DNA from 4 places in the Herbaspirillum sp. Her3 genome. Region 1 is predicted to be linked to each of the others. Evidence: predicted binding sites of a transcription regulator. Region 1 holds the regulator's gene; each other region holds the start of a gene.

Region 1 (7,747 bases):
TGCGAGCGGCGCTTGACCACGATGCGGAACCAGCCACGCATGAGCTTGCTGCCGAAGAACAGCAACAGCGCCAGCACCACCAGTGCCTTGCCCACGGCCCAGCCCAGCGTGACCATGATGTTGCCGGAATTGTTGGCCAGCGCCGGCACCACGATCAGCAAGGGCACCAGGGCCAGGTCCTGGAACAGCAGCACGCCGAGGATGCGGCGGCCGTGTTCGGTTTCCAGCTCCAGCCGTTCGGTGAGCAGCTTGGAGACGATGGCCGTGGAAGACATGGTGAGTGCGCCGCCCAGCGCGAAGGCCGCCTGCCAGCTCACGTTGATGAATTGCGGCAGCACCATGGCCGCGCCCCAGGCCAGCAGCATGGTGGCGGCAATGGTCGTGGCCACCTGCGCCACGCCCAGTCCGAAGACGATGTGGCGCATGGCCGAAAGCTTGGAGAGCGAAAACTCCAGCCCGATCGAAAACATCAGGAACACCACGCCGAACTCGGCCAGGGCATGGGTGGTCTCGTTGTCCTCGGCAAAGGCCAGGCCGTGCGGGCCGATGATGATGCCCACCACCAGATAGCCCAGCATGGGCGGCAACTGCATCATGCGGAAGGCGACCACGCCCAGTACCGCCGCAGCCAGAAGGAAAAGGGTCAGTTCCAGTCCGGAAAACATCGCTTGTCGGGTTTCTCGTCAAAGGCCACGGAAACGCGGCTGATTTGGATATGAACGTTTTGATAACGCACCAGCACGGAGCAGTCAAACCAGCCGGCGGGTAAGGGGGGGACCCCATCTTGGCAGGGATTGCCTTAGAATTCACATGTGCGGCACAACAACAGCAGAGTTGTTCACACCCGGCAAAGACCGTTCCAGGTCTGCCGCCATGCCGCCCTGGCACCCGGCCCGAGCCGGAATCCCCCTGTGGACGCGGTGCTGCGGCGCGACGCAAAGCTGCACTTCACATCAATTCCAGCAGCATTCCCTTACATCTGGCAAGTTTTTTGCTTTGCTAATTCGTTTATACTTCGGTTATGAGTGTAACCGATGACAAAACTACGTCTGCATCTTTTTCGGCCGGGGCTGCCCGCCGTGCCATCGCACTGGCACGCCAGACCCTGCAGATCGAAGCCGATGCCATCCTGGCGCTGAAAGAGCGTCTCAGCGACGACAGCGCAGAGCCGCTGGCCCAGGCCGTGCAGGCTTTGCTGCAATGCGATGGGCGCGCGGTGGTCTCGGGGATCGGCAAGTCCGGCCACATCGGCCGCAAGATCGCCGCCACCCTGGCCTCCACCGGCACGCCGGCGCTGTTCATGCATCCGGCCGAAGCCGCGCACGGCGACCTGGGCATGGTGACGGCGCGCGACGTCTTCATCGCCATCTCCAATTCGGGCGAAACGGCCGAGCTGCTGGCCATCGTTCCCATCATCAAGCGCATGGGCACGGTCATCATCGCCATGACCGGCAATGACAACTCTTCACTGGCCAGGCTGGCTGCCGTCCACCTCAACGTCGGCGTGGCCAAGGAAGCCTGTACCCTCAACCTGGCCCCGACGGCCAGCACCACGGCCACGCTGGCCATGGGCGATGCCCTGGCGGTGTCGCTGCTGGATGCACGCGGTTTCGTCGAGGAAGATTTTGCGCGCTCCCATCCCGGTGGCGCCCTGGGCCGCCGCCTGCTGACCCACGTGCGCGACGTCATGCGCAGTGGCGAGGCCATTCCTGCCGTGCGTCCGGATGTGTCGCTATCGGCCGCGCTGATGGAAATCACCCGCAAGGGCATGGCCATGACCGCCGTGGTGGATGAGCAGTTCCGTCCCATCGGCGTATTCACCGATGGCGACCTGCGCCGCCTGCTGGAGCGTGGCCAGGACTTCGCCGGGTTCAGCATTGCCGAGGTCATGCATGCCAATCCGCAGACCGTTGACCAGGACCAGCTGGCGGTTGATGCCGTGCAGTTGATGGAACAGTTCCGCATCAACCAGTTGCTGGTCACCGATGCGGCCGGCGTGCTCACGGGTGCGCTGCACATCCACGACCTCACCCGCGCCAAGGTGATCTGATGAACGCGCCAGCTTTCGCCAGCACCCTTCCCGCTGCCGCGCTCGCCAAGGCAGCTGCGGTGCGCCTGATGATCTTTGACGTGGATGGCGTACTCACCGACGGTGGCCTGTTCTACGGCGACGACGGGGAAGTCTTCAAGCGCTTCAATGCCCTGGACGGCCACGGCATCAAGATGATGCAGCAATACGGCACGGCCGCGGCCATCATCACCGCGCGCCAGTCACCCTATGTGGTGCGCCGCGCCCGCGACCTGGGCATCGCCCATGTGTTCCAGGGCGTGCACGACAAGCGCCAGGCCTTCGAACAATTGCTGCAGCAGGTGCAGCTCACGCCCCAAGCCTGCGGCTATCTGGGTGACGACATCATCGACCTGCCGGTGTTGACCCGCGTGGGCTTCAAAGCCTGTGTGGCCAATGGCCATCGCGAGGTGAAGGCGCGCTGCGATTACGTGACCCAGGCCAGCGGCGGCCATGGTGCCGTGCGTGAAATCTGCGACCTGGTGCTGGCGGCACAAGACAACTACGAGGCGGCGCTGGCGCCGTACCTGGCATGAGCGGGCGCAGCGGCGAGCGCAATGCCGAGCGCATCCGCCTGGCCGTGATCCTGGTGATCCTGATCGGCGCGGCGCTGGGTAGCTTCTGGGTGATGCAAGCCATGCGTGCGGCCGGCGACCAGCAGCCGGCGCAGCGCCCGCGCGGCAAACCCGACTATTATCTGGACAACTTCAGCTACGTGAAGATGGGCCCCACCGGCCTGCCGCGCTATGACGTCTCCGGGATCAAGATGGTGCACTTCCCCAGCGACGACTCCTTCGAGATCACCAAGCCGGTAGTGCACAACCTGGACCAGAACCAGGCGCCCATGGAACTCTATTCGGACACCGCGCGCGTGACCGATGACCAGACCCAGATTCACATGTACGGCAACGCCAATGCCATCCGCTCCCCGTACAAGGGCCGCGAGGAAATGCACCTGGTCTCGGAATACCTGCTGCTGTTGCCCGACGATGAAATCGTCAAGACCGACAAGCCGGTAGCCATGACCATGGGCACCACGCGCCTGAACGGCGTGGGCATGCTGGCCAACAACGCAACCCAGGTGGTGCAGCTGTTCGGCAACGTACGCGGCTATTACGAGCCCACCCCCAAGAAACGCTAAGCCGGTTGAATCCGACACAAGAACGCCAAGAACCGACCAGACAGGAAACCAATGAAACGCTCACTCTTACTGCCGATGCTGATGCTGGCTGCCGTGTGCGGCGTGGCCAACGCCGAGAAGGCGGACTCCACCAAGCCCACCAACATCGAGGCAGACCAGATGGTCTATGACGACGTGCGCCAGGTGAAGACCTTCACCGGCAACGTGGTCATGACCCGCGGCACTCTCATCATCAAGGCCGGCCGGGTGGTATTGACGACCGATCAGTACGGTTATGAAAACGCCGTGTTGTACGCCGCGCCCGGTGCGCTGGCCAACTTCCGCCAGAAGCGCGATGGCGGTCCCAACCTGTGGATCGAAGGACAGGCCGAGCGCATCGAGTATTCGGAGCAGACCGAAGTCTCCAAGCTGTTCCAGCGCGCCCACATCCAGCGCATGGATGGCGACCGCATCACCGATGAAGTCAACGGCGAGTTCATTTCCTATGACAGCCGCGCCGAGTTCTATTCGGTCAACAACACCGCCAGCGGCGAGAGCAAGCCCGGCGCAGGCCGCATCACGGCCGTGATCCAGCCCAAGAATCCGCCGCCGGATGGCAGCGCCGTGCCGGCCCAGCCGGCCGCCAAGACCACGCCGGCGCAGCCTGCACCGCGTCGCCAGACCGGAAAGGACCAGTAACGATGACCGCCAGCTCGCTGGTCGTTCGCGGCCTGAAGAAAAGTTATGGCGCGCGCCAGGTGGTGCGCGACGTCTCGATGGAAGTGCGCAGCGGTGAAGTGGTCGGACTGCTCGGCCCCAATGGTGCCGGCAAGACCACCTCGTTCTACATGATCGTGGGCCTGGTGCCTTCCGATGGCGGCGAGATCGCGCTGGACGACACCGCCATTTCACGCATGCCCATCCACAAGCGTGCCACCATGGGCTTGTCCTATCTGCCGCAGGAAGCCTCGGTGTTCCGCAAGCTGACGGTGGAAGACAATATCCGCGCGGTGCTGGAACTGCGCCGTGAAGAAGGCAAGCCGCTCTCGCGCGATGAAGTCGAGGGCCGCCTCAACAACCTGCTGCATGAACTGCAGATCGAGAAGCTGCGCGAGAGCCAGGCCTTGTCGCTCTCCGGCGGTGAGCGCCGCCGCGTGGAAATCGCCCGCGCACTGGCCACCGATCCGCGCTTCGTGCTGCTCGATGAACCCTTTGCCGGTATCGACCCGATTGCCGTGATCGAGATTCAGCGCATCGTGCGCTTCCTGAAGGAACGCGGCATCGGCGTGCTCATCACCGACCACAACGTGCGCGAGACGCTGGGCATCTGCGACCGCGCCTACATCATCAACCAGGGCACGGTGCTGGCCAGCGGCAGTCCGGAAGAGATCATCGCCAACGAATCGGTGCGCCGCGTGTATCTGGGCGAACACTTCCGCATGTAAGCAGGTCAACCTACTGACGCAACGACAGGCAGTGCAACCAGCGGACCACGCCGCTTCCAGAAAGACAGATGAAACAGTCTCTCCAGTTACGTACCTCGCAGCACCTCGCATTGACGCCGCAACTGCAGCAGTCGATCAGACTGTTGCAGCTGTCGACGCTGGAACTGCACCAGGAACTGGAACAGATCCTCTCGGACAATCCCTTGCTGGAGCGCCTCGACGATGCGCTCGACAATTCGGTGCGCCTGCTGGCCGATGGCGCCGTCTCCAGCTCTCCCTCCAGCGGCGTGGCGGATACCTCGGGCGAAGGCAGCGCCGAACCGGCGCCGGCCGCCGCCGATGGCGATTCCAGTTTTGACTACCAGGACAACAATCCCGACAACGGCGTCACCGGTGACGCCGACTGGAGCTTCGACGACGTGGCCCGCAGCGGCAAGTCGCCCGACGACGACGACGCCCGCCCGCAACTCGAAGCCCATGAACTGACCCTGCGCGAGCACCTGCTGGAACAGATCCGCGTGACCGCACGCACCCAGCGCGACCGCGCCCTGCTGGAGCTGCTCACCGATGCGCTCGACGAGAGCGGCTATCTCGAAGAGCCCCTGGAAGACATCCTCGCGCGCCTGCCCGAAGAACTGGGCATCGACATGGAAGAGCTGTCGATTTCCCTGAAGCTGCTGCAGAGCCTGGACCCGGCCGGCGTCGGTGCGCGCAGTGCCGGTGAATGCCTGGCCCTGCAGATCCGGCGCCTGCCCAAGATCCCCTTCGTCACGCGCAAGCTGGCGCTGCGCATCGTGGAAGATTACCTGCCGCTGTTCGCCCAGCGCGACTTCAACAAGATCAAGAAAGCCCTCGATTGCGATGACGAAGACCTGCGCGAAGCCCAGGCCGTGATCCGCCAGTGCCGTCCGCATCCGGGCGCCGATTTCGCGCGCGATGCCTCGGACTATGTGGTGCCGGACGTGATTGTCAAACAAACAAAGAACGGCTGGCAGGTCATGCTCAACCATGAGGTCATGCCCAAGCTGCGTGTCAATGCGATGTATGCCAGTGCGCTGAAGCAGGCCAAGGGGGAGGGATCGCTGTCGTCGCAGCTGCAGGAAGCCAAGTGGCTCATCAAGAATATGCGGCAGCGTTTCGACACGATTTTGCGAGTCGCACAGGCTATTGTGGAGCGTCAAAGAAACTTCTTTTCACATGGGGCAGTGGCCATGCGACCCCTTGTGCTGCGTGAAATTGCTGATACACTGGGTCTACACGAGAGCACCATCTCTCGCGTGACAACTCAAAAATACATGCTCACGCCGCACGGCATGTTTGAGTTGAAGTACTTCTTCGGTAGCCACGTCGCGACTGAAACCGGAGGCGAAGCCTCCTCCACCGCGATACGGGCGCTGATCAAACAGTTGATAGGAGCCGAGAACCCGCAGACCCCATTATCCGATAGCAAGATTGCGGATATGCTGGCAGAACAAGGCATGGTGGTCGCGCGACGCACAGTCGCCAAATACCGCGAAGTGTTGAAGATTCCGCCGGTCAATCTCCGCAAGTCCCTCTGAGTTTTTCCTCAGTTTTTCTGCAGTACCGTTGCTGTGTTCCGGCAAGCATCTCGCTGATGCCCATGCCATCCGACACGAAGACCGTGCCCGTGGTACAGCTGCAGCAAGGATAGCTTGAACGAACCTCCAGTGACTTCACGATAGGAGTCTTGTATGAATCTGACCATCAGTGGACACCACCTCGAACTGACCCCCGCCATCCGGGAATACGTGCAAAGCAAGCTCTCGCGTATCAAGCGCCATTTCGACAACGTGATCGACGTCAGCGTGATCCTGAGCGTAGATAAACTCACAGAAAAGGAAAAGCGCCAAAAAGCGGAAATCAACGTCCACATCAAGGGGAAGGATCTACATGCAGAAAGCATTGCGCACGACCTCTATGCTGCCATTGACACGCTGATCGACAAGCTCGATCGCCAGGTCATCAAGCACAAGGACAAGTTGCAGGAACATCACTCCATGGCCAAGCGCCTGCCGGATGAAGCGCCGGCCGATGCGGTGGCCGGAGCGGCATAAGCCAAGGACACCATCGGCAAGCTGCCTCGCAGCCCACAGGGCTGCTGAGAACGCCAGCCGAATCTCATGAGGAAGGGGCGCGCAAGCGCCCTTTTTCATTGGTCGCGCTGTCAAGCGGCGACGCCTGTGGAAAAGATATAAAAGATAATCGCAGGCAACTTTTCCACAGCCACTGCCCCCCTGCAGCGAGCACTGATCCGCTGCCCCGCTTGAAGGCTTCTGCTGGCATCCTCATATCAGATCTCAGCGCTTGCATATCATATAAATTATTTCCTTTATGCAATTTTCCGCCGCATTGCGCAGACTGCCGGCGCGCAGTCGTTTTCAACGCGGCTGCCCGCTTTTCCCTATAATGTCGGCAATCCCATTTTTAAAGGCATAGCCATGAGCGACGTCCAATCCTGGATCAAAGAAACCGTGACCCAAAACCCTGTGGTGCTGTTCATGAAGGGCACTGCGCAATTCCCGCAATGCGGCTTTTCCGGCAAGGCCATCCAGTTGCTCAAAGCCAGCGGCGCCGAGAACATCGTCACCGTCAACGTGCTGGAAAGCCCGGACGTGCGCCAGGGCATCAAGGAATACTCGAACTGGCCGACCATTCCCCAGCTGTACGTGAAGGGCGAATTCATTGGCGGCTCCGACATCATGAGCGAGATGTATGCTTCGGGCGAACTGCAGACCCTGATCAAGGGCTGATTCCTTCCTGATCTGCATTCCTTCGTGAGTACTTCCTCCGGCCAGCCCCGCCAGCGCCTGATCGTTGCCATCACCGGCGCGACCGGCGCCATTTATGGCGTGCGGCTGCTGGAACACCTGCGCAAACATGGCCAGGTGGAAACGCACCTGATGGTCTCCGAAGCCGGCGTGCTCAATCTCCACCAGGAGCTGGACATGCGGCGCAAGGATGTCGAAGCCCTGGCCGATGTGGTACACAACGTGCGTGACGTGGGTGCCTGCATCGCCAGCGGTTCCTTTGCCTCCACCGGCATGGTGGTGGCGCCCTGTTCGATGAAGACGCTGGCGGCCGTGGCGCATGGCC
Region 2 (7,747 bases), 1.8 Mb from region 1:
CGGCGTCACCGTTGGTGGAGAGAATGTGGGTCGGCTCGCAGCCCAGCTCCAGCAGGAACTGGGTCATGCCGATCATCATGTCGGGGTCGCCGTACAAGGCAAACTTCTTGCCATGCAAGTGCGCCTGCGAATCGGCGATGGCATCGACCAGGCGGCCGCGCTCCAGCTCCAGTTCAGCCGGGATGGGCTGGCCGCTCAGGCGCGACAGTTCCATCAGGAACTGGTCGGTGCCGGCCACGCCCATCGGATGGTTGAGGGTGACCACTTCCTGGCCCTTCTCGGCGATGTACTTGGCGGTCTTGAGCGTGCTGAACTCCTGGAACACCACGGTGGCCTTGGCGTCGAGCGCCTCGATCACTTCCTGCTTGGTGGTGCCGCCGCTGTACATGCGGAACTGGCCATCGGTCGGGGTGTTCCAGACCTCCGAGGGATCGCACACGATGGTGCCGTCCACGCCCATGAGCTTGAAGATGCGCTTGACCTCCGGCAGGTTGCCGACCACGAAGCCGTCGAAACCGCCGATGAAATTGATGCGCTCGTTGGGTTTTCTTTCCAGTGCCGGCACGGTGCCGGCCTTGCCATCCCAGAAGTGGGTCAGGATGCCTTTCAGGGCATTGTCGTAGCCAGTCACGTGGCTGCCGACGAAGGCCGGGGTATGAGCGAAGGGTACGTCGTATTCCGCCGGCACGCTGCCCTTGTCCTTGGCGTTCTTGATGAAGGAGTCGAGGTCGTCACCGATCACCTCGGCCATGCAGGTGGTGGAGACGGCGATCATCTCCGGCTTGTACAGGCTCAGCGCATTGGCCAGGCCGTCGATCATGTTGTTGAGGCCACCGAAGACGGCGGCGTCTTCGGTCATCGACGACGATACGCAGGACGTCGGTTCCTTGAAGTGACGCGAAAAGTGCGAGCGGTAATACGCCACGCAGCCCTGCGATCCGTGCACGAAGGGTAGCGTGTTCTGGAAGCCCACGGCGGCATACACCGCACCCAGCGGCTGGCAGGCCTTGGCCGGATTGATGGTCAGTGCTTCGCGGGCGAAGTTCTTTTGCTGGTATTCCTTGGTCTTGGTCCATTCGGCCACGTCCTGCACCTTGTCCAGCGGAACGGCGAACTCGAACTCTTCTTTCTTGCGGGCGAGCAGTTCGCGGTATTCCGGCTGGCGGAACAGATTCTCGTGGTCCAGAACGCTATCGGCGTTTTGCGGCATGATGATACCCCTTCAATTCAACTGATCAAATGATCCAGGCTCGGGTCGGATGGACGAGAGGCGTTGAGCACGGTCCTGCGTCCATCCATCCCCGAATCGATTCAGCTCAGGCCTTCCACGGTGCCTTGGCCATGCCCCACACCGGGCTGTTGATGGCCATGTCCATGTCGCGGGCGAAGATGGCAAAGCCGTCGTAGCCGTGATACGGGCCCGAGTAATCCCAGGAGTGCATCTGGCGGAACGGCACGCCCATCTTCTGGAAGACGTATTTCTCCTTGATCCCGGAGCCGACCAGATCGGGCTCGATCTTCTCGACGAACTTCTCGAATTCATAGCTGGTCACGTCGTCGTAGATCAGCGTGCCGTCCTCCACGTAGTGGGTAGTGCGCTGGTAGTCGTCGTTGTGGCCGAATTCATATCCGGTACCGACCACCTTCATGCCCAGGTCGCCATAGGCATCGATCACGTGGCGCGGACGCAGGCCACCGACGAACAGCATCACGGTCTTGCCTTCCAGGCGCGGGCGGTACTTGGCGATCACGGCATCGGTGAGGGCCTTGTACTTGGCGATGACGCGCTCGGCGCCTTCCTTGATCTTGTCGTCGAAGTGGCTGGCGATCTGGCGCAGCGATGCCTCGATCTGGCTGGGGCCAAAGAAGTTGTACTCGACCCAGGGAATGCCGAATTTCTCTTCCATGTGGCGCGAGATGTAGTTCATCGAGCGATAGCAGTGCAGCACGTTGAGTTTGGCCTTGGGCGTGTTTTCCATTTCGGCGAGGGTGCCGTCGCCGGACCACTGGGCGATGACGCGCAGGCCGATCTCTTCCAGCAGGATGCGCGAGGACCAGGCATCGCCGCCGATGTTGTAGTCGCCGATGATGGCTACGTCATACGGGGTCGCCACGAACTGGTTCTTGTCCGGGTCCATCTTGTCGAGCACCCATTCCTTGATGGCGTCGTTGGCCACGTGGTGCCCCAGCGACTGCGACACGCCACGGAAGCCTTCGCAGCGCACCGGCACGATGGTATGGCCGTCGTATTGCTTGGACTTCTTCTTGGAGACCGCTTCGATGTCGTCACCGATGAGACCGATCGGGCATTCGGATTGCACCGAAATACCCTTGTTGAGCGGGAACAGCTCCTGGATCTCGTCGACGATCTTTTCCAGCTTCTTGTCGCCGCCGAAGACGATGTCCTTTTCCTGGAAATCGGACGTGAACTGCATGGTCACGAAACTGTCGATGCCGGTCTTGCCGATGTAATAGTTGCGGCGCGAGCCCCAGGAGTACTGGCCGCAGCCGACCGGACCGTGGCTGATGTGGATCATGTCCTTGATCGGTCCCCAGACCACACCCTTGGAACCGGCATAGGCGCAGCCGCGAATGGTCATCACGCCGGGGATCGACTTGATGTTGGATTTGACGTTGCAATCCGACTTGCCCTCTTCCTGGGTGGTCAGGTGCTTGGCGCGACGCTTGGCGGTCTTGTCCGGATAGGCCTTGAGGACCTCATTGATCAATTCCGTATTGCGTGCCGTGGTTTCTTCAACTGTGAGGCTCATGGGCCCTCCGATAAAATTAGTCGCGGGGGACATACCCGGTCGTATGCCAATCCGGTCAACAAACCTGCGCTACCCTTTTTCTTGCGGTCCCGGCCGCCTTCGCTTCAGACAACAGAGGCGCGAGCGACCGGGACCTTGCAGCATCAACAGCAGGCAGATGACGATGCTCAGGCCGCTACTTCGGCCGTCTTGCCCACCATCGATTCATCAACGACAGGCATCAGGCCATGCTGCATCAACAGGTCTTCCAGCTCGTCCATGGTGATCGGGGTGGGGATGGTGCCGTTGCCGGCGTTTTCGTGGATCTTGTTGGCCAGGGTGCGGTATTCGCCAGCCTGCTTGGAATCGGGCGCGTACTCCAGCACGGTCATGCGGCGCAGCTCGGCGTGTTGCACGATGTTGTCGCGCGGTACGAAGTGGATCAGCTTGCTGTTGAGCTTGGCCGCCAGGGCGGTGGCCAGTTCCAGTTCCTTGTCGGTCTTGCGCTCGTTGCAGATCAGCCCGCCCAGGCGCACGCCACCGGAGTTGGCGTACTTCAGAATGCCCTTGGAGATGTTGTTGGCGGCGTACATGGCCATCATCTCGCCGGACATCACGATGTAGATTTCCTGCGCCTTGTTTTCGCGGATCGGCATGGCGAAGCCGCCGCACACGACGTCGCCCAGCACGTCGTAGGACACGTAGTCGGTGTCATCGTAGGCGCCCTCTTCTTCGAGGAAGTTGATCGAGGTGATCACACCCCGGCCGGCGCAGCCCACGCCCGGTTCCGGGCCGCCGGATTCGACGCAACGGATGTTCTGGTAGCCGATCTTCATGACGTCTTCCAGCTCCAGATCCTCCACCGAACCGGCATCGGCGGCCAACGACAGGATGGTGTCCTGGGCCTTGGCGTGCAGGATCAGGCGGGTCGAGTCGGCCTTGGGATCGCAGCCGACGATGAGGATGCGCTGCCCCATCTGGGCCAGCGCGGCCAGGGTATTTTGCGAGGTGGTGGACTTGCCGATGCCGCCTTTGCCATAGAAGGCGATTTGTCTGAGTGAGGCCATTTGATTCTCCTAGAAATAAGCGGTGTAGCTCTGGTGTAAGAAATTAAGATGTCGTTCAAAGCAGTTTTGTCATCACACTTGCAGCCGTTGGGGCGCCGCTTCGAAACTTTTATTGGTCTTCGTCTCAAGTCACGCATTCGGCAAGTCATCGTCGGTGCACAGCCCTATCTGCAAATGCCGTGCCACCATCAAAAAATGATCTCAAGTCATTGATTTGATTGGTTAAAACAGCATTTCCCGCAACCTGCCAATCCACTTCTTCCTGGTGTTGGAAACCGCACAAACGGCACTCAGTCTGTAGGGAACGATACAAGCCCGCGCCCTCAACAGAACCGTGTAGCCAACCACGCCAGCAGCCCGCTGGCCCGCATCCACAGGCCTTGTCGCGCCCTGCTGAAGACAAGGAAAAGCGGCTGGCCGATAACGGGAACGATGTTTGCTATCGGGATGAATGGCAGGGCAATGAAGGCTGCCTCAGGCGGCCCCGTCAGCGATCCATTCACGCAAGGAGCAAACCATGCAAATCGGTGTAGACAGCCAGCGCGCGGTCGACAACAAGCGGGTCTTCATCGTCGACTGTGATGAAGTCAGCGGATTGGCGCTGCAGTTCATGCTGGCCGACGAGTGCGAGGCGCATCTGCTGGCCGATGTCGAGAGTGCCTTGCGCAAGGGCCGCGACTGGCCGCCCGATCTGCTCTTGCTGGGCCAGGGCAATCTGGCCAAGGAGGGCATGGAGGTGGTGCTCCAGTTGCGCCAGCAACAGCCGGCCCTGAAGATCGTGGTCGTCTGCGACAGCGCCGATGACAGCCATGTCCGGCAAGCCCTGGCGCAAGGTGCCAACTCGACGCTGCTGCGCCCGCTCACGCTGGAGTCCGTGCGCCGCAAGGTCGATGCCCAGCTGGGCCGACGCACGCCCCTGGGCCTGGGCATCGCGGTGACGGTGGTGTAGGGCCATGTGCGCGACCCGTATCCCATTGAAGCTGCCGCATCGGGCAGCCCCGATGCCGGGCGCATCGACCTCTGCGCCCCTGGCCAATCCCCATTACCAGCAGATCGGCGGCGAGCCGGTCGTGCGGCAACTGGTCGACCGTTTCTACGCCCTGATGGACCAGCTGCCCCAGGCAGCCGTGGTACGCGCCATGCATCCGGCCGACCTGGGGCCGGCCAGGCAGCGCCTGTTCATGTTCCTTTCCGGTTGGCTGGGCGGTCCGCCCCTGTACGCCGAGGCGTTCGGCCATCCGCGCCTGCGTCACGCACACGCGGGCTTTGCCATCGATGCCGCCGCACGCGATGCCTGGATGGCCTGCATGAACCAGGCGCTACAAGAACTGGTACCCGACGAGGTGTTGCGGCAGCAACTGGGTGCCGCATTTTTCAAGACTGCCGATTTTCTGTGCAACCAATAAGGAAACTTCATGAGCACTCTCGCAAATACCCCCCTGGCCGATCTGGACAATGACGGCCGTCTGCTAAGCCCGGTCTTCAAGGGTCCGACCAAACGCAATGGACGCGTCGCCTTCCGTGGCGAAATCGCGCTCAAGTACCAGGCCAGCCTGGCCGACGAAAAACGGCCGCCGGAAATCAAGTTCGACCAGGTGATGACGGTGGCCGACGTGGGCGCGGCCACCATTCCCTTCCTGGCCGGCATGGCGCCTTCGCTGGAACACATCAAGCTGCTGTGCGAAGTGCTGGGGGACAAGCTGGCCGCCGATGGCAAGTACTTCTTCTTCGCCTGCAACCTGGATATTTCGCTGCGATTCCAGATTCCTTATGGCGGTGCCACCTTCTACGTGATGCCGCTGGACGAATCGACGGTCTATAACGAGTTGCTGGAACTGTTCCGCATCGAGCGTGGCGATCTCAAGAAACTCGACACCGCTGAAAAGATCCTGGCCGTGGCCGACGGTGCCCTGCGCTTCAAGGGAAAGTTCGAGGAGATCAGCTTCCAGCGCGGCCTGGAGGTGATGGGGCCGATCAAGGTCAAGGAAAACCGCCCGGTATGACGCCACAGGGTCGGGTGGCAGCCCGCCATCAGGAATGCTGCCCTACCCTGCGCGAACGCCCCCTTCAACATCAGCGAGCCGACCATGCCCCTTTTCGACTTTCTCTGTACCGCCTGCGACACGCATTTTGAAAAACTGGTCCGCGCTAGCGACACGCCAGCCTGCCCGGGTTGCGGCAGCCATGCGGTGCTCCGGCAGGTGTCGGCGCCGCAGGCACCGGGCAAGAGCGTCGGCATCCTGCAGCGTGCCCGGGCGCAAGCCGCCCGGGAGGGGCACTTCAGCAATTACCGTCCATCGGAATTGCGCAACAAACTGAAGTGACCCGTCACACCGGCAGCCCCAGCTGCGCACACAGCAGGGCTGAGAAGTCCGCCGTTGCCATGGGCAGCACCTCGATGCCATGTTCCTCCAGGAAGCGCTGTTCATTGCGAGATGGTGTCTCCGCCAGCACCGCCCAATGCCGCGCCGAGGAGCGCTTGGTGATCTGGTGCGCAAAACTGCGTTGTAGCTGATCGTTGAAGCGGCAGCCGATGAACAGGAAATGACGGCCTTGCCGCAGTGCCTGCACGCGCGCCGGAATTGGCGTCTGGATGTCAATCTCGGTAAGCACTTCGACGAAATCGGAATCCGACACGAGATAGTTGGCAGCCGGTGCATGCGCCCCGATGGGCTGATACAGCAAGGTGTTCCAGCCCGGCGCGGTGCTCTCCTGAACTGCCTGGCCGGTGCCGTCGTAATACTGGTACCAGGTACCGAAATGCTCGGACTGCGACAAGCCCTGCACCTGTCCCCAGTCATCGCGGCCGCTGGCGAGCATGGCGCTGCGCATGGCATCGTCATACCAGAGCGCGACGATCATCGGGATCTCCGGCATGCCAGCCAGCACCTGCTGTAGCGGCAACGGCGGCACAGCGGCAGAGAATGCGCCCTGCATCAGTTGCACCAGGCTCTTGCGATGCTTGAAGTTCTCGATGAATTGCGCAGTAGCCGTAAGGCGGTTGCGGATCTTGTGCGGCACCGTGACCTGGGCGGACAGCAGCGCCGCCAGTTTTTCCTGCGAATCGGGCAGCGGGCAATCCGGCACCTGCGTCAGCAAGCCCGGTCCCAGGTAAGCAATGAGCTCCCCCCTGGCGAGTGCATCGAACAGGTCTTGCAAGGTGTCCTCATTGGTAGGCATGGCGATGGCTCCTCGGCGCAGGTGTTCAGGCAGGTTCAGCGCCCGGAGGCGAAATTGAGCAGTTCGAGGGTGACGTCTTCCTCGCCCACGATCACCTGGCAGGCCAGGCGCGACTTGGAACCGACGCCCACGATGCTGTCGAGCTTGGCGTTTTCAGCCGGGGTGGTGCGCGAGACGCTCTTGCGCCCTTCCAGCACGAAGATGTGGCAGGCGCCGCACTCGGCCTTGCCCTGGCACTTGTTGGCGATGGCTTCGCCAGCTTTCATCACGGCCGCCAGCAGCGTGGTGCCGATGCTCACCTCGATGGTCTTGCCGGAGGGTTGGATGGTAACGACGGGCATGGTCAGGACTCCTTTAGGGTGGATGAGGTCAATAAAAATGCGAAAGGGCATGCGCCCCGCTCAGTAGATCGCCGCCCCAGCACCGACATTGCTGGAGGCATCCTTGGCCGCCTGCACGATGAAGTGCACTTCGTCGGTATCCAGATGCCCGTGCAAGGGCAAGGCGATGCAGCGGTCGGCGATCTTTTCCGTGAGCAGCAGGTCGCCGCGTTTGCAGCCAAAGCGGCTGTAGTAGAACTGCTGGTGCAGCGGCTGGCACCAGGCGGCGGCTTCCACTTCCTGGCTGGCCAGGTCTTCGATGATCTGGTTGCGCATGGTGCGGGTGAAGCGTGTGCCGAGGTGCACCAGGTACAGCATCCAGTAGACCTCCTCGACGTCGGGGCCGATATAAGGCGGTTTGATGCCCTCG
Region 3 (7,747 bases), 1.1 Mb from region 1:
GGACCAGGGCTATCGATGGAGAGGAAGCCCTGTTGAATATTTGCGTAATCGAGATTTGGAAATGCGCGTTCAGGACATCACTAGTTCTCTGAAAAAGAAATTCAGCTTAGATACGGCAGCAAAATTTCTCTACATGAAACGAGAGGCGTTCAATCATGAGGCGGAGTGGCGTGCAACAATTTACTGTCCTGATTTGAAGCGGGATCAGATACAAGCTGGGATCAATATATCTGTCGATCCCCACGAGCTTATCGACAATATTCTTCTCGATCCGCGGGCACCCAAGGAGCTGATAGACGCGTTCACATACTACTTTGAAAAGAAGTTGAAATTTAAGGGGAAGGTATCGCGTTCTGTGCTTTATAAATCACCGCGCCGGATCCAACTTGTCGATGGAGATGTGCAAGCGTGATGCCGCAGGATGTCGTCGTGACACCACATCTGGCTATGCGCATAGTTGTGAATTCGCGCGCATATTTAGGAATTTTTTGGAGGTTTTGGCGCATCTTGCGCGCCTACCAACGAGTTCGTTACTTGCCGATAGCGCTATGCAGATAGCCCACCAACTTCGCTAGATCAGCGTCAGTCAGTTTGCCTGATAAGCGAATCACTTCCGCGAGTTTGTCGTTGGGTTCGAATAGGTAGCTCACGGGGATATCCATTGCGTCCGCTATACGGAGCGCTGTCCCGTGATCCGGTTGGTGAATTCCCCGTTCATACTGATTAATTCTAGGGCTTGCTGAAGCTTCGTCTATACCCGCCGCTACTCCCAGGGCGAACTGGCTAAGGCCGGCCGCCAACCTCGCGCTTTTCAGTCGCAGCGAGAAAACTAGTGAAGTATCTTTCCTTTGGGTCATCCTAAGAGTGTCTTAGGATGCTATTGACGATGTACTAAGACTTCCTTAGTATCCGCGTTGCTTTCAGTGCCCGTCGCACGGAGTTCTTCGTGGATGTCGATCCACCAAATTCAAAATCGAGTCGCTAGAGAACCCTTCAAAATGAACGTTTGTGATATTCGCCCGTTTTCCACATACATTGGGAGGGGCGGCACCTCAAAGAAAATTAAGAAAATTTCGATGAAGGTGGATGGCAGCCTATCGGTCGAATGGCGCCGCGTCGCAGGGAATAGCAATAATAGAGGCCTTCCTCTAAATGGCGCAGAGTCGATAGAACAGTTTGCTAGCTGGGCGAAGCTGCTCGTAGATACATGGTCAAGCGACTTGGCACATCACGTTTTCGATTCCGCTGGCGCTCCTCAAAATCCAAGAACCAACGATAGGGATGAGAGAGCCAATCTAGCTCAATAGTGAGAAACGCGTTCTACATTACCGAGAAACTCAAAACGTGAAATTGATAGCAATTGATGCAGATGGCGTGTTGCTGAATTATCACGCCGCTTATGGTTTTGCCTGGGCGCGTGCATTCGGAGAGTTGCCTGAAATCCGAAACGCCAATGCCTATTGGCCCATGGATTACTGGAAAGTCGAACGGCTGTCCGGGGCAAAGTATCTACACTTTAGAGCTCAGTTCGATGAGTTATTTTGGAGATCTATACCTCCGCATGAGGGTGCGCTGGAAGCCTGTCTTGATCTACAACGTGCGGGATATGAGTTGGTTTGCGTCAGTGCTTTGGACAATCGGTTTTTGTCAGCACGGGAACAGAATTTACTAGATATAGGTTTCCCAATACAGCACGTTTATTGCACCGATGGAAAAGATGGGCCAATCAGCCCAAAAGCGAATGTACTACAGGAGTTGATGCCGATCGCCTTCGTCGACGATTACCTGCCATACATGCGTCAGATACCTCTCCAGACGCATGCTGCACTAATCACCCGTGGTACTGATGGAAGCCCCAACCAAGGTGCTGATCTAGCCCTTATTGATTCCCGACATTATTCGTTATTCCACTTTGCACAGTGGTGGCTCAGCCGATAGATATTCCTCTTCCAAAAAAGGGCGACCGACTCTAGCTTCTAATGGCGATTATGTTGATTTTCTCGCCGAGGCTCTCGTTTTATAGCCAGAATGAAAAAAGTCCACCGCAGTGACCTTATTCAAAAGTCATATATCTTTGTTGGGGGAGGCTACGCGAACTCTTATGTCAGCCTGGCAGTCGGACTACTCTGCTCATTTAGCGAATAAAAACACTTGACTACATTTGATGCGCCGTGCCGGGAACTCGAAACGGGCATTCTGCAAGGCCGCCCGCACGCGGTCACGGGCTTCCTTCACCTCGGCTTCGGGCAGCCCGACGATGGTAAAGGCCGGCAAGCCATTGGCCAGATGCACCTCGACCGTCACCGGTGGGGCGCTCATGCCGGCCAGGGCGCGGCTGCGCAAGACCGCCAGGCTCATCGCAATGCGCCTGGCAGCTTGTCAGAACAGAGTAGGGAAGGGGGAGGGAAAGAGAAAAGAGTCGTGGCCAGGATCATGGAGTCTGTTTTTGCTGAGCCTCAAGCTCGGCAACACGCGCTTCCAGCGCCTCCAGGCGGGCACGGGTCTTGGCCAGAACTTGGGCCTGGACGTCGAATTCCTCGCGCGTGACCAGGTCCAGCTTGGCAAAACCCTGACTCAGCATGGCCTTGACGTTCTTCTCGATGTCCTTGGCCGGAGAGTTCTCGATCGCCTTGTTGATCTTGGATTGCAGGTCTTCAAAAAATGGGGGCTTGTCCATGTCGGATCTCCTTGGCAGATAGCTGTGCTGCAAGTTTAGCGGTTTCCCGCCCATCCTCAAACCGCGATGCCCTGTTCTGACAGCAATTTTGTACACAGGTGCCGGATTGAAGCTGAATTTTCCTGCAGAAAATGCGCCGTCTTGGTGATCCCGGCCTGGCCCGCCGCCCGCGCACCAAAATGTGTTTGCCGCGTTCGATGCAGGATTGACAAAAAACAATCAATATCGCACCAATCACGTGCATTTCGGTGTTTCGTGCACTATTTTGAAGCTGTTCTCGAAAAAAATCGTTGCAAATCTCTGGATTCCCGCGAAAACAGAACTCTGCCTTGCCGATAAGACATGGCACGGCTCCTGCTAAAGGGTTGGGGCAAAGACAAAAAAAGACTTTATTGTTCAAACATAAACTAGAGGGAAAGTCATGAAGAAACTGATTCTTGCAACAGCCATCGCCGCATCCTTCGTTTCTACCGTGGCCCGCGCAGAGGACGCCAAGCCGGACAATGAACTGAGCTTCAACGCTGCCGTGGTGAGCGACTACCGCTACCGCGGCCTGACCCAGACCCGCTTCGACCCGGCCCTGCAGGTTGGCGCTGACTACACGCACAACCCGACCGGTCTCTATGCCGGCACCTGGCTGAGCACCATCAAGTGGATCAAGGACGCCGGCGCCCTCACCGGTACCGACACCAAGGGTAACGTCGAGTGGGACATCTACGGCGGCAAGCGCGGCGACATCGGCGGCGGCTTCACCTATGACGTCGGCGGCCTGTACTACTACTACCCCGGCAACACCCTGGCCAACAGCGGCGTGAAGAACGCCAACACCTTCGAACTGTATGGCCAGGTCGGCTATGGTCCGGCTTACTTCAAGTATTCCCAGGCGCTGACCAACCTGTTCGGCAACGTCAACAGCAAGTACAGCCAGTACTTCGACCTGGGTGCCAATATCGATACCTTCTACGGTGTGGTGCTGGGTCTGCACCTGGGTCGCCAGGAAGTGCGCGGCAACTCGCAGCTGAGCTACACCGACTGGAAGATCGGTCTGTCCAAGACCTTTGACGAGGCAGCCGGCATCACCCTGGGCCTGGCCTATGTCGGTACCGACCTGAAGGATGGTGTCTCCACCACCCCGGCGTCGGATGGTTTCAAGAACGTCGGCAAGGGCGGCGTTGTGTTCTCCATCAGCAAAACTTTCTAACAAGAGGTTCGTATGAAACTGATCACTGCGATCATCAAACCGTTCAAGCTGGATGAGGTGCGTGAAGCCCTCTCCGCGATCGGGGTGCAAGGCATCACCGTGACCGAAGTCAAGGGCTTCGGTCGTCAGAAAGGCCATACCGAGCTGTACCGGGGCGCCGAGTATGTGGTCGATTTCCTGCCCAAGACCAAGATCGAGGCCGCGGTGGACGACGCCATCGTCGAGCGCGCCCTGGAAGCCATCGAAACCGCCGCACGCACCGGCAAGATCGGTGACGGCAAGATCTTCGTCCAGGATCTGCTGGATGTGATCCGTATCCGTACCGGCGAAACCGGCAAAGACGCTCTGTAAAAAAGGGGAATTCTAATGAGCATGAAGAAAATGTTTTCCGGCGCGCTCGCCATTGGCGCGCTGTTGTTGGCGGTAGGTTTTACCGCTCCGGCCCAGGCGCAGGACGCGCCCAAGCCTGAAGCTGCAGCGGCTGCCGCCGCTGCCCCGGCCGCTGCTGCTCCGGCAGCGCCCAAGGCCGATGCGGCCGCTCCTGCTGCAGCAGCGCCGGCCGCTCCGGCGGCTGCCGCTGCCGCACCGGCACCGGTCCCCAACAAGGGCGACACTGCCTGGATGCTGATCTCGACCGCCTTCGTCATCCTGATGACCCTGCCGGGCCTGGGCCTGTTCTACGGCGGCCTGGTGCGCAGCAAGAACATGCTGTCGGTGCTGATGCAGTGCTTCATGATCTTCTCGCTGATCTACATCCTGTGGTTCGTCTACGGCTACAGCATCGCGTTCACCGAGGGCAATGCCTTCTTCGGTGGCTTCGAGCGCCTGTTCCTGCACGGCTTGACGGGGGACTCCAACACCGGCACCTTCAGCAAGGGCGTGGTGATTCCGGAACTGTCCTTCGTGGCCTTCCAGGGTGCGTTCGCCGCCATCACCGTGGCGCTGATCATCGGTTCCTTCGCCGAACGCGTGAAGTTCTCGGCCGTGATCCTGTTCTCGATCCTGTGGTTCACCTTCTCCTACCTGCCGATGGCCCACATGGTCTGGTTCTGGCCGGGTCCGGATGCCTTCACCGACGCTGCTGCCGCTGAAAAAGCGACCGCCATCTCGGGCTGGCTGTTCCAGAAGGGCGCGCTGGACTTCGCTGGCGGCACCGTGGTGCACATCAACGCCGCTATCGCTGGCCTGGTCGGTTCCTACGTGATCGGCAAGCGTATCGGTTTCGGCAAGGAAGCCTTCAAGCCCCATAGCCTGACCCTGACCATGGTCGGTGCCTCGCTGCTGTGGTTCGGCTGGTTCGGCTTCAACGCCGGTTCGGCCCTGGAAGCCAACGGCAGCGCTGCCCTGGCCTTCGTCAACACCATCCTGGCAACTGCTGCCGCCGTGCTGTCCTGGAGCTTCGGCGAATGGATCGGCAAGGGCAAGCCCTCCATGCTGGGTGCGGCTTCCGGTGCCGTCGCCGGCCTGGTGGCGATCACCCCGGCAGCTGGTTTCGTGGGCGTCATCGGCGCCGTGGTCATGGGCCTGATCGCTGGTCTGCTGTGCCTGTGGGGCGTGAGCGGCCTCAAGAAGATCCTGGGTTCGGACGACGCGCTGGACGTGTTCGGCGTGCACGGCGTGGGCGGCATCCTGGGTGCCCTGCTGACTGGCGTGTTCGCAGCCCCCAGCCTGGGCGGCACCGGCATCTACGACTACGTGACCAACGCTGTCGCTCCTGACTACTCCATCGGCGGCCAGGTCTGGATCCAGTTCCAGGGCGTGCTGACCACCGTGATCCTGTCGGGCGTGGTCTCCTTCATCGCCTACAAGATCGTCGATGTCGTCATCGGCCTGCGTGTGACCGAGGAAGAAGAACGCGAAGGCCTGGATATCTCCAGCCACGGCGAATCGGCTTACCACTAAGCATCTGTCGTACTGAGTCTGCAGTATTCCTTCGGGGCTGGAAACGGCCTCTTTATAAGGCGCCTTCGGGCGCCTTTTTTCGTTTGGATGCGCCGCTAGCTGAACAGAAGCGCATACTTGTCATACCGCCAAGTTGTCGCATTTTAGCCATTTCTTTCAGGAAAAACGGTTTCCTGATGCATTGCCGTGTCGTGGCCGGATAATTCCCGAGTATTTGAGTCGGACTCTTTAAAATGCCGCCATCATCGCCATTTGTACATTCCCAGCTACGCCTTTGCAGCGACCGTGGCCGGGTCCGGGCTTTGCTGAAATGGCAACAGCGGCGTCTACTGCGTCGCAACACGGTTTCAGGAATCCGCTAAAATCGACACTCGCTGCCGGCATTTATATATTGTTAAGGTCTTTTATGGTCCCGCATCTTGTCACCGCTCTGAATGGTCCCCTGCTGGAGCTGGAGAAGAAAATCCTGGGCGCCACGCCGGCCATCGAACGCTGGTTCCGCATGGAGTGGCAGGAGCACACGCCGCCCTTCTATTGCTCGGTCGACCTGCGCAATGCCGGTTTCAAGCTGGCGCCGGTCGATACCAACCTGTTCCCGGGCGGCTTCAACAATCTTTCGCCGGAAATGCTGCCGCTGGCCGTGCAAGCGGCCATGGCGGCCATCGAGAAATACTGTCCGGATGCGCGCAACCTGCTGCTGATCCCGGAAACCCAGCCCGGCAATACCTTTTACCTGCAAAACATCGGCCGGTTGATGCAGATCTTCCGCCAGACTGGCCTGAATGTCCGCCTGGGTACGCTGGCGCCGGGCGCCACCAAGCCGCAGCAGATCGAATTGCCGGATGGCACCCACATCACGCTGGAACCGCTGGAGCGCTCGGCCAATGGCCGCCGCCTGGGCTTGAAGAATTTCGATCCCTGTACCGTGCTGCTCAACAATGACCTCTCCAGCGGCATTCCTTCGGTGCTGGAAGGGCTACATGAACAAAGCGTCCTGCCGCCGCTGCACGCGGGCTGGGCGCTGCGCCGCAAGAGCAATCACTTTGCCGCCTACGATGAAGTGGTGAAGAAGTTTTCCAAAATGGTCGAGGTCGACCCGTGGATGCTCAACCCGCTCTTCGCCAAGGTCGGCGACATCGACTTCCAGGAAAACACCGGCACTGACGCGCTGGCCGACAGCGTCTCCTCGCTGTTGTCGAAGATCCGCAAGAAGTACAAGGAATACGGCATCAAGGAGCAGCCCTTCGTCTTCATCAAGGCCAATGCCGGCACCTATGGCATGGGCATCATGACGGTCAAGGATGCCAGCGAGATCAAGGATCTGAACCGCAAGCAGCGCACCGGCATGCTGGCCGGCAAGGAAGGGCTGGAGGTGTCGGAAGTGATCGTGCAGGAAGGCGTGCACTCCTTCGAACGCATCAACCAGGCCGTGGCCGAGCCGGTGGTCTACATGATCGACCGCTACGTGGTGGGCGGCTTCTACCGTGTGCATGCCGAGCGCGGCGTGAATGAAAACCTCAATGCGCCCGGCGCGCATTTCGTGCCGCTGGCCTTTGCCCAGCAACACGCCTTGCCGGACATGCACGCCAAGCCGGGCACGGCCGCGCCCAACCGTTTCTACATGTATGGCGTGGTGGCGCGGCTGGCGCTGCTGGCGGCTTCGGTAGAGATGGAAAAGACCGATCCCAACCCGGAAGTTTATTAAACACAGAGCCTGCGCCAGGCTCAACAGGACCCTAGCCTCATGAAAATCGCTTTCCTCGCCGATCCTCTGGACACGTTCAAGACGTACAAGGATTCCACCTTCGCCATGATGCGCGAGGCCGCCCGTCGCGGCCACACCCTGTATGCCTTCGAACAGGGCGACCTGGTGCTGGAAAGCGGCCTGGTGACGGCCAATGCCTTCAAGATCACGCTGACCGGCGAGGCCGATGACTGGTACCGGGCGGAGAAGCGGGGGTCCTCTT
Region 4 (7,747 bases), 1.8 Mb from region 1:
GCTTCCGTCCGGGCGAGCTGTGCTTCCTGGTCGGTGGCAACGGCAGCGGCAAGACCACCCTGGCCAAGCTGCTGGTCGGACTCTATGTGCCGCAGGAGGGGGAGATTCTCTGGAATGGAAACGCAGTGGACGATGCCAACCGCGACGCTTACCGGCAATTGTTCTCGACCGTCTTCTCGGACTTCCACCTGTTCGACCAGTTGCTCGAAGGTGGCCGCCCCGGCCTGGATGCCGAAGCCAATCGCCTGTTGGAACGGCTGCAACTGCAGCATGTGGTGCAGGTCAAGGCGGGCGCGTTCACCACGCGCGCCCTGTCGCAAGGCCAGCGCAAGCGCCTGGCGCTGGTGGTGGCGGCGCTGGAGGACCGGCCCTTCATGGTCTTCGACGAATGGGCTGCGGATCAGGACCCCTTGTTCAAGGAAGTCTTTTATCGGGAAATCCTGCCGGAGCTGAAAGCACAGGGCAAGGCCGTGCTGGTGATCTCGCATGACGACCGCTACTTCGACCAGGCCGATGTGCTGCTGTCTCTGGAGAACGGGCAGTTGACGCGCAAATCCCTTGCCCTCAAGGCCGCGGCGGTTGTACAACCGCGTGTCGTCAATCTTGCTGCACGGCCACCATCACTGCATACGCCTTGAAGACGGCGCTAGCGGTCTGGCCCACGACCAGCGAGAGCGCATCGATGGCGTCATTGGTCACGCTGGCGGTCATGGAGGCCCCGCCAGGCAAGGTCAACACCACCAGCGACGATACCGCGCCACGCTCCACGCGCGAGACCGTGCCTTCGAACTGATTGCGTGCCGACAGCGCAAAGCCGGCAAAATCGGTGACCAGCACCACCGCCGAGGACTTGATGAGCGCAATCGCATTGCCGCCGATCCTGAGCTTGAGCCGGTGGGCGGCAGTCGTGGTCATGGTGGCCACGATCTCTTGCCCGCCGGCGATGATGACGGTGACTTGCGTGGTGACAGGGCCGGTATCGATCGCACTGATGACGCCGGCAAATTGATTGCGTGCGCTGGTTTTCATTGCCATTCTCCTGAGCAGGCCAGCCAAGGCTGGCAGTTGATTAAGCCATGTCTCCTGGCTATGCAGGAATTCGAGATTGCGCCGTTGCAGCTCGCGCCACGCGGCCAGCAGTTCCACCGCGGCAGGCGTGAGCCGGGTGCCGCCACCGCCTTTGCCGCCCGTGACGGTTTCGATCAGTGCGCCATTGACCAGGTTGCCGGCCGACTCCAGCAGCATCCACGCGCCTTTGTAGCTGTAGCCCGCCGTGCTGGCCGCGCGATTGATCGACCCGGTTTGCGCGATGGCGTCGAGCAGGGCAAAGAAGCGCTGGTCCAGGCGATGCACCAGTTTCAGTTCGCTGCTCAACAGGGTGGTATCGGTGACAGGCAAGGTCTTCATGTCCTTGCCGCTGGCTTCAATCCCAGCGCGTCCGCCAGCAAGCGCAGGGCTGCACGCGCTTGCTGCGGATCATGGTTGGCGGGCTTGAGCAGCAAGCGATGCGGCCCCAGTTGTTCTTGCAGCTGTTCAATGCGCGCCACGCATTGCGCCGGGTCGCCGATGATGGCGTTGGCCAGGATGACCTGATCGGTGGCATCGGCCTGGAACATGGGCGGGGTGCCGCCGGGCGCGAATTGCACTTGCATCATGCGCGGATACGCGCGCACGCCCGCCAGACCATGCGCCAGCGCCTTGTGCGCCTCCGGTTCGCAATGGAAAAAACGGGCGATGGCAAACGGGAAGGGGCCGCGCTGCGCGCGCTGTGCAGCCACGCGCGTGACCACCTGCCCGAGGTCGGCAGAGGGCGTGGCCATCAGTCCATAACCATGGCACGCGGCCAGATCAAGCGAATCCTCGCTCATGCTGGCCAGCCACACCGGGATGGGCCGTTGCAGCGGCTGCGGTTGCAACTGCACTCTGTCGTAGTGAAAAAAACGTCCCTCGATACTGAATGGCGCGCCTTGCCATGCACGCAGGATCACGTCCAGCGCCTCCATCATGCGCGCACGCGCCAGATCGGCACTGCTCAAGCCGGCGTGACGATATTGCTCTGGAAACGGCCCGCCGCGTGCCACGCCGAATTCCATCCGGCCGTTGCTGAGCAGGTCCAGCGTGGCCACGTCCTCGGCGACCCGCAAGGGGTCATTGAGTGCCAGCAACGACGCGCCCGTACCCAGGCGGATGCGCGAAGTACGTGCGGCGATCTGCGCCAGCAGCACCATCAAGGCGCTACCGATGGCGAAGCTGCTGTAATGGTGCTCGGCGACCCAGACATCGTGATAGCCCAGGGCCTCTGCCACGATGGCATGATCGACGGTTTGCAACAGGGCATCGCGCGCATTGCCGTGGGGATTTTCGACGTTGAGGAAGACGCCGTAGCGTTGCTGGCAGTCTGGCATGGCGGGTTCGCAGGAAAAAGAGTTGGGCATCGCTCAGGCCGGCCGCATCAAGGAGCCGCTGCAGGGTATGCCATGTCTGCTGGAGCAGTTCATGGTTCGGACCTTCCCGAGGGGCGGATCGGCCCGGGTATCGGCGGCAGCATATCGGTGGCCGGCGAGTGGAACCAGCTGCGCACCACGTCATAAGGGTAGCGCCGTGGCGGTTCGATGCGGGCATGTCGCACCAGCAGGTGAATCGACAAGGGTTCGGCCCAGGCCCAGAAGTCGGCACGCAGTGCGGGCGGAAAGCCGATATCGTCAAAGGTATGCCAAAGCTGTACCAGCCACAGTTCGCGGCCCGCTTCATCCAATAGCAACGGCAGGCCGGCACCCGCTTGCAGATGGGCATGGCGCTGGCTGTAGTAGAGCGGACCGCCGCATGACTCCACCACGAAGTCGGCGATCCGCGAGGTAACGCAATCAAAGCAGTTGTGCGAGCGTGCGAACAAAGGGGAATGGCGCAGGCGCCGCATGTGATGCAGCACCAGTCTGCGCAAGCCGGATTCATCGCACAGTGCCAGCAGCCGGTGCGCTGGTTGCGGCAACGCTGGCGGCTCGCAGATCGCCTGCTGCGGACCACGTGGCATGGCCGCGCCAGCGGCCGGCCAGTTCAAGGTCAGATAGCATGCCTGAGAGCAGGGCGCCCAGCACGCGCTTGGTGCACCAGACTCGGAGATCGACGGCAGATTCATGTTCGGCGATGGTGAATGATTGAGGTTTGTATAGCTCGCTACATAACGCTGGCGGGATTGCCGGCTTGCTCTGCTCCGTCCTTCATGTCGACCGGCGATGGGCATGACCTGCATCGATAGCCAAAACCGTGCCATTCTGGAATTCCCTTTTAAATCAACGGGATAGTGGAGATGTGCAGATACTGATCCGGTGCCGGTACTTGTCGCAAAACCGACAAAGACGACACGATTGTCGTCAACCCGCCAATCCGTCATGAAGGTGACACAGCCCTTGTGCGGCATGCTCGGCAAACTTGATTCGTTCACTCGTTTGGGCATGAAGTTTGCTTGCTTGGCAAGGTAACTATTGAGTAATTACACGGCGCTTTGTCTGTCGATTTTTCTGGATCTCAATTTCACGGCAGAGTCCGCAGTCGGTTTGAGCGCTCTCAGGCAGCGCATTGGGTTCCAGCATTCACCTATGGAGAGTCCGATGGCCACTATTCTTGACGACCGCAGTGTGAATTTGGAACTCGTCACGATCTACGAGATCAGCAAAATATTGGGTTCGTCGCTGGATCTGTCAAAGACCTTGCGCGAAGTCCTCAACGTCCTCTCTGCCCACCTGGAAACGCGACGGGTCTTGCTGAGCCTGATGCAGGATACCGGCGAGCTGCAACTGGTCAGCGCCATCGGCTTGAGCTACGAAGAATTCCAGAGTGGCCGCTACCGGGTCGGCGAAGGCATCACCGGCAAGATCTTCCAGACGGAAACCCCCATCGTAGTGCGCGATCTCGCCCAGGAGCCCTTGTTCCTGGCCCGCACCAGCCCGCGCGAATCGCAAGATGGCGGGGTCGTTTCCTTCGTCGGCGTGCCGATCAAGGCCGCGCGCGAAATACTGGGCGTGCTGTGCGTGTTCCGGGAAGGGCTGTCGCCCTCGCGCAGTGTCGATCATGAGGTGCGTCTGCTGACCATGGTGGCCAACCTGATCGGACAAACCGTGCGGCTGTATCGCAACGTGGCCGCCGAGCGCCAGCAACTGCAGGAAGAAAAACGCCAGTTGTCCCGCCAGCTCCAGGGCAAGTACAAGCTCGATAACGTGATCGGCATTTCCAAGGCGATGCAGGAAGTGTTCGCCCAGGTACACCAGTCCGCCCCCTCACGCTCGACCATGCTGTTGCGCGGCGAGAGCGGCACCGGCAAGGAAGTCATCGCGCGCGCCATCCATTACCTCAGTCCGCGCAAGGATGGGCCCTTCATCAAGGTCAACTGTGCGGCCTTGTCGGAGACCTTGCTGGAATCCGAATTGTTCGGCCATGAGAAGGGCGCCTTCACCGGGGCCCAGGGCGAACGCAAGGGGCGTTTCGAACTCGCCCATGGGGGCACTCTGTTCCTCGACGAGATCGGCGAAATTTCGCCGGCCTTCCAGGCCAAGCTGCTGCGGGTATTGCAGGAGCGCGAATTCGAACGGGTCGGCGGGTCGCGCTCGATCAAGGTGGACGTGCGCCTGGTCACCGCCACCAACCGCGACCTGGAGAAAGCCGTGGCCAAGGGCGAGTTCCGGGCCGACCTGTATTACCGCATCAATGTGGTCAGCATCTTCATTCCGCCGTTGCGCGAACGGCGCGAGGATATTCCCTACCTGGTGGAACACTTCCTGGAAAAATTCCGCGTCGAAAACCAGCGTGCGATGGTGGCCATGTCACCGCAGGCCATGAAGGTCATGATGAATTGCTACTGGCCGGGCAATGTGCGGGAACTGGAAAATTGTGTCGAGCGCACCGCCACCATGATGCGCGGCGACCTGATCACCGAGGTGCATTTCTCCTGCCAGCAGAACAAATGCCTGACCAAGGTCTTGCATGAACCCGGCCAGGAGCAACCGGTCGTGGTCGTACCGCTGGAGCGTATCCCCACGCATACGGCGCCATCTTTGCCGGGTGGAATGACCAAGGACAAGCCGCTGTCCGCCGCCCCCCCGACCTCCGAGCGCGAACGCCTGATCTGGGCCATGGAGCAATGTGGCTGGGTGCAGGCCAAGGCCGCCCGCGCGCTCAACATCTCGCCGCGCCAGATGGGCTATGCGCTGCAGAAATTCAATATCGAGGTCAAGAAGTTCTGAAACTTGTCTGTGCGCGTGACGTAGGGCCAGAGCAAAAGTTTTTTCTCCCTGCCGTTCCCGCCCCGGATGCGGGCATCTTCGGCGTCGCGCCAGCCGGCTCTTCTGATGGACTCCCCGGCTGGCGCATCCACGTATTCTCCTTGTCCCATCTCCATTGCATCAGCCGCATCCCGGCCTGTGATGCATTGTCGTATTCATGACAAGCGCCGCCCACAATGTCTCGTCGATTGTCGCTATCCTCACATCGCCGTGTCACACGATTTTTCGCTATGTCTTTGAATTGATTGATTATTTTCTCTGGCACGGTTTTGGCTATGTCCTCAGGAGAAGGCCCAGGCATCACTTTCCTGAAAGGGACTATCCATGCAGCCCACACAGTACGTCGGTATCCAGGACATCAAATCGCTAGGCACCTTGCTGGACAAGGTAGCCGAACACAAAGGCTGTGGCACCAGCAGTGAAGGCGGCAAGGCCAGTTGCGGTTCATCCGATGGTCCCGCAGACATGGCACCGGAGGTTTGGGAGAAGGTCAAGAACCATCCGTGCTACAGCGAAGAGGCCCATCACCACTATGCGCGTATGCACGTGGCGGTGGCACCAGCCTGCAACATCCAGTGCAACTACTGCAACCGGAAATACGATTGCGCCAACGAGTCGCGTCCCGGCGTGGTCAGCGAAAAGCTCACGCCCGAGCAGGCGGCCAAGAAGGTCTTTGCGGTGGCATCGACCATTCCCCAGATGACGGTGCTGGGCATTGCCGGCCCTGGCGACCCGCTGGCCAATCCGGCCAAGACCTTCAAGACCTTCGAGCTGATCTCGCAGACCGCGCCCGATATCAAGCTGTGCCTGTCGACCAATGGCCTGGCCTTGCCTGACCACATCGACACCATCGCCGCCTTCAACGTCGATCACGTCACCATCACCATCAACATGGTCGATCCCGAGATCGGGCAGCACATCTATCCCTGGATCTATTACCAGAACAAGCGCTGGACCGGTATCGACGCGGCCCGCATCTTGCACGAACGGCAGATGCTGGGACTGGAGATGCTCACTGCGCGCGGCATCCTCTGCAAGGTCAACTCGGTGATGATCCCGGGCATCAATGACCAGCATCTGGTGGAAGTCAATCGCGCGGTCAAGTCACGCGGGGCCTTCCTGCACAACATCATGCCGCTCATTTCGGCACCTGAGCACGGCACCGTGTTTGGCCTGAACGGCCAGCGCGGCCCCAGTGCCCAGGAGCTCAAGGCCTTGCAGGATGCCTGTGAAGGCGAGATGAACATGATGCGCCACTGCCGCCAGTGCCGCGCCGATGCGGTGGGGCTGCTGGGTGAAGATCGCAGCGCCGAATTCACCACCGAGAAGATCGAGGCCATGGAAGTGGCCTATGACGGCGCCACCCGCAAGGCCTACCAGGAACTGGTGGAACAGGAGCGCCAGGCCAAGTCGGCCGCCAAGGTCGCCGAGCAGCAGGAACTGGCCCAGATGGCAGACCAGAGCGGCCTGTCCTTGCTGGTGGCGGTGGCGACCAAGGGGCAGGGACGCGTCAACGAACACTTCGGACACGTCAGCGAATTCCAGATCTATGAAGTCAGCAGCGCCGGCAGCAAGTTCGTCGGACACCGGCGCGTGGACCAGTACTGCCAGGGCGGCTATGGCGAGGAGGATGCACTGGAGACCGTCATCCGTGCCATCAACGACTGCCATGCGGTGCTGGTGGCCAAGATCGGCGGCTGTCCCAAGGATGATCTGCAAAAGGTGGGCATTGAACCGGTGGACCGGTATGCCCATGAATTCATCGAGCAATCCGTCATCGCCTACTTCATGGATTACCTGGAGCGCGTGCGCAGCGGACAGATCGAGCATCGGCCACGGGGCGACGCCGATATCCGGCAGGGGGCTTATACCTCCGTGCAGTCCACGTCCGCCGCGGCGTAAGCAGCCAATCAGTTTCACGCAAGGAGAAAAAGCATGGCCTACAAGATCGTTGCCTCGCAATGCACTGGGTGTTCCGCCTGCGAGCCCGAATGCCCGAACGTGGCAATTCGCGAAAAGAACGGGATCTTCGTGATCGATCCCAAGAAATGTACCGAATGCATGGGACATTTCGATGAACCGCAATGCGTGGCCGTATGCCCGGTCGATGGCACCTGCGTCATCGACAATGCCCAGCCGCGTTACCAGGCATAGGGAGGGCCGATGAACATCACCATCACCCCCGCCGCCGAAAAATTCATGCGCCGCATGGTGCGCTTCAATGGCGGTTCGGCCCAGTCCGGCTTCCGTCTGCAGGTGAGTGCAGGCGGTTGTTCCGGGCTGAGTTCGGAATTCTCGGTCGAGGCGCAGCCCACGCCAGGCGACGTCAGCCTCGACTGCAACGGCCTGGCCGTCTTCCTGCCTGCCGAAAGTCGCCTGTTGCTGGAGGGCGTGACCATCGATTTTGCCGATACCCTTAGCGAATCCGGGCTGACCTTCCGCAACCCGAATGCGCCGGCTGCCAGCTGCGG

Evidence for each region. The regulator sigma-54, encoded in region 1, starts transcription at its own class of promoters, with help from an activator protein. The targets are predictions, from matches to a motif close to TGGCANGNAANCTGCTTT.
Region 2: nifH (nitrogenase iron protein) is a predicted target of sigma-54. The motif match lies at 3,985-4,002, and genes of this name have one in related genera.
Region 3: ACVC5H_RS25150 (TorF family putative porin) is a predicted target of sigma-54. The motif match lies at 3,021-3,038, and genes of this name have one in related genera.
Region 4: nifB (nitrogenase cofactor biosynthesis protein NifB) is a predicted target of sigma-54. The motif match lies at 5,536-5,553, and genes of this name have one in related genera.

The regions. Positions count from the first base shown of each region.
Region 1 covers NZ_CM176328.1:1,109,069-1,116,815, reverse strand. Annotated here, with positions in the region: gene ACVC5H_RS05130 (monovalent cation:proton antiporter family protein) at 1-665, opposite strand, end outside; gene ACVC5H_RS05125 (KpsF/GutQ family sugar-phosphate isomerase) at 1,022-2,050, shown strand; gene ACVC5H_RS05120 (KdsC family phosphatase) at 2,050-2,604, shown strand; gene lptC (LPS export ABC transporter periplasmic protein LptC) at 2,601-3,209, shown strand; gene lptA (lipopolysaccharide transport periplasmic protein LptA) at 3,261-3,887, shown strand; gene lptB (LPS export ABC transporter ATP-binding protein) at 3,890-4,633, shown strand; gene ACVC5H_RS05100 (RNA polymerase factor sigma-54) at 4,702-6,192, shown strand; gene hpf (ribosome hibernation-promoting factor, HPF/YfiA family) at 6,346-6,708, shown strand; gene grxD (Grx4 family monothiol glutaredoxin) at 7,093-7,404, shown strand; gene ACVC5H_RS05085 (UbiX family flavin prenyltransferase) at 7,429-7,747, shown strand, end outside.
Region 2 covers NZ_CM176328.1:2,901,396-2,909,142, reverse strand. Annotated here, with positions in the region: gene nifK (nitrogenase molybdenum-iron protein subunit beta) at 1-1,210, opposite strand, end outside; gene nifD (nitrogenase molybdenum-iron protein alpha chain) at 1,317-2,771, opposite strand; gene nifH (nitrogenase iron protein) at 2,939-3,817, opposite strand; gene ACVC5H_RS13210 (response regulator) at 4,335-4,766, shown strand; gene ACVC5H_RS13205 (group II truncated hemoglobin) at 4,819-5,223, shown strand; gene ACVC5H_RS13200 (hypothetical protein) at 5,233-5,820, shown strand; gene ACVC5H_RS13195 (FmdB family zinc ribbon protein) at 5,905-6,141, shown strand; gene ACVC5H_RS13190 (SIR2 family NAD-dependent protein deacylase) at 6,146-6,997, opposite strand; gene ACVC5H_RS13185 (2Fe-2S iron-sulfur cluster-binding protein) at 7,033-7,338, opposite strand; gene ACVC5H_RS13180 (DegT/DnrJ/EryC1/StrS family aminotransferase) at 7,399-7,747, opposite strand, start outside.
Region 3 covers NZ_CM176328.1:5,517,469-5,525,215, reverse strand. Annotated here, with positions in the region: gene ACVC5H_RS25175 (DUF2971 domain-containing protein) at 1-412, shown strand, start outside; gene ACVC5H_RS25170 (helix-turn-helix transcriptional regulator) at 531-857, opposite strand; gene ACVC5H_RS25165 (HAD family hydrolase) at 1,345-1,938, shown strand; gene ACVC5H_RS25160 (magnesium chelatase domain-containing protein) at 2,131-2,358, opposite strand; gene ACVC5H_RS25155 (accessory factor UbiK family protein) at 2,432-2,677, opposite strand; gene ACVC5H_RS25150 (TorF family putative porin) at 3,099-3,878, shown strand; gene ACVC5H_RS25145 (P-II family nitrogen regulator) at 3,891-4,229, shown strand; gene ACVC5H_RS25140 (ammonium transporter) at 4,245-5,780, shown strand; gene gshA (glutamate--cysteine ligase) at 6,187-7,485, shown strand; gene gshB (glutathione synthase) at 7,525-7,747, shown strand, end outside.
Region 4 covers NZ_CM176328.1:2,889,369-2,897,115, forward strand. Annotated here, with positions in the region: gene ACVC5H_RS13105 (cyclic peptide export ABC transporter) at 1-638, shown strand, start outside; gene ACVC5H_RS13110 (TOBE domain-containing protein) at 598-1,407, opposite strand; gene ACVC5H_RS13115 (LLM class flavin-dependent oxidoreductase) at 1,404-2,405, opposite strand; gene ACVC5H_RS13120 (globin family protein) at 2,495-3,031, opposite strand; gene nifA (nif-specific transcriptional activator NifA) at 3,609-5,237, shown strand; gene nifB (nitrogenase cofactor biosynthesis protein NifB) at 5,601-7,178, shown strand; gene ACVC5H_RS13135 (4Fe-4S binding protein) at 7,212-7,430, shown strand; gene ACVC5H_RS13140 (HesB/IscA family protein) at 7,440-7,747, shown strand, end outside.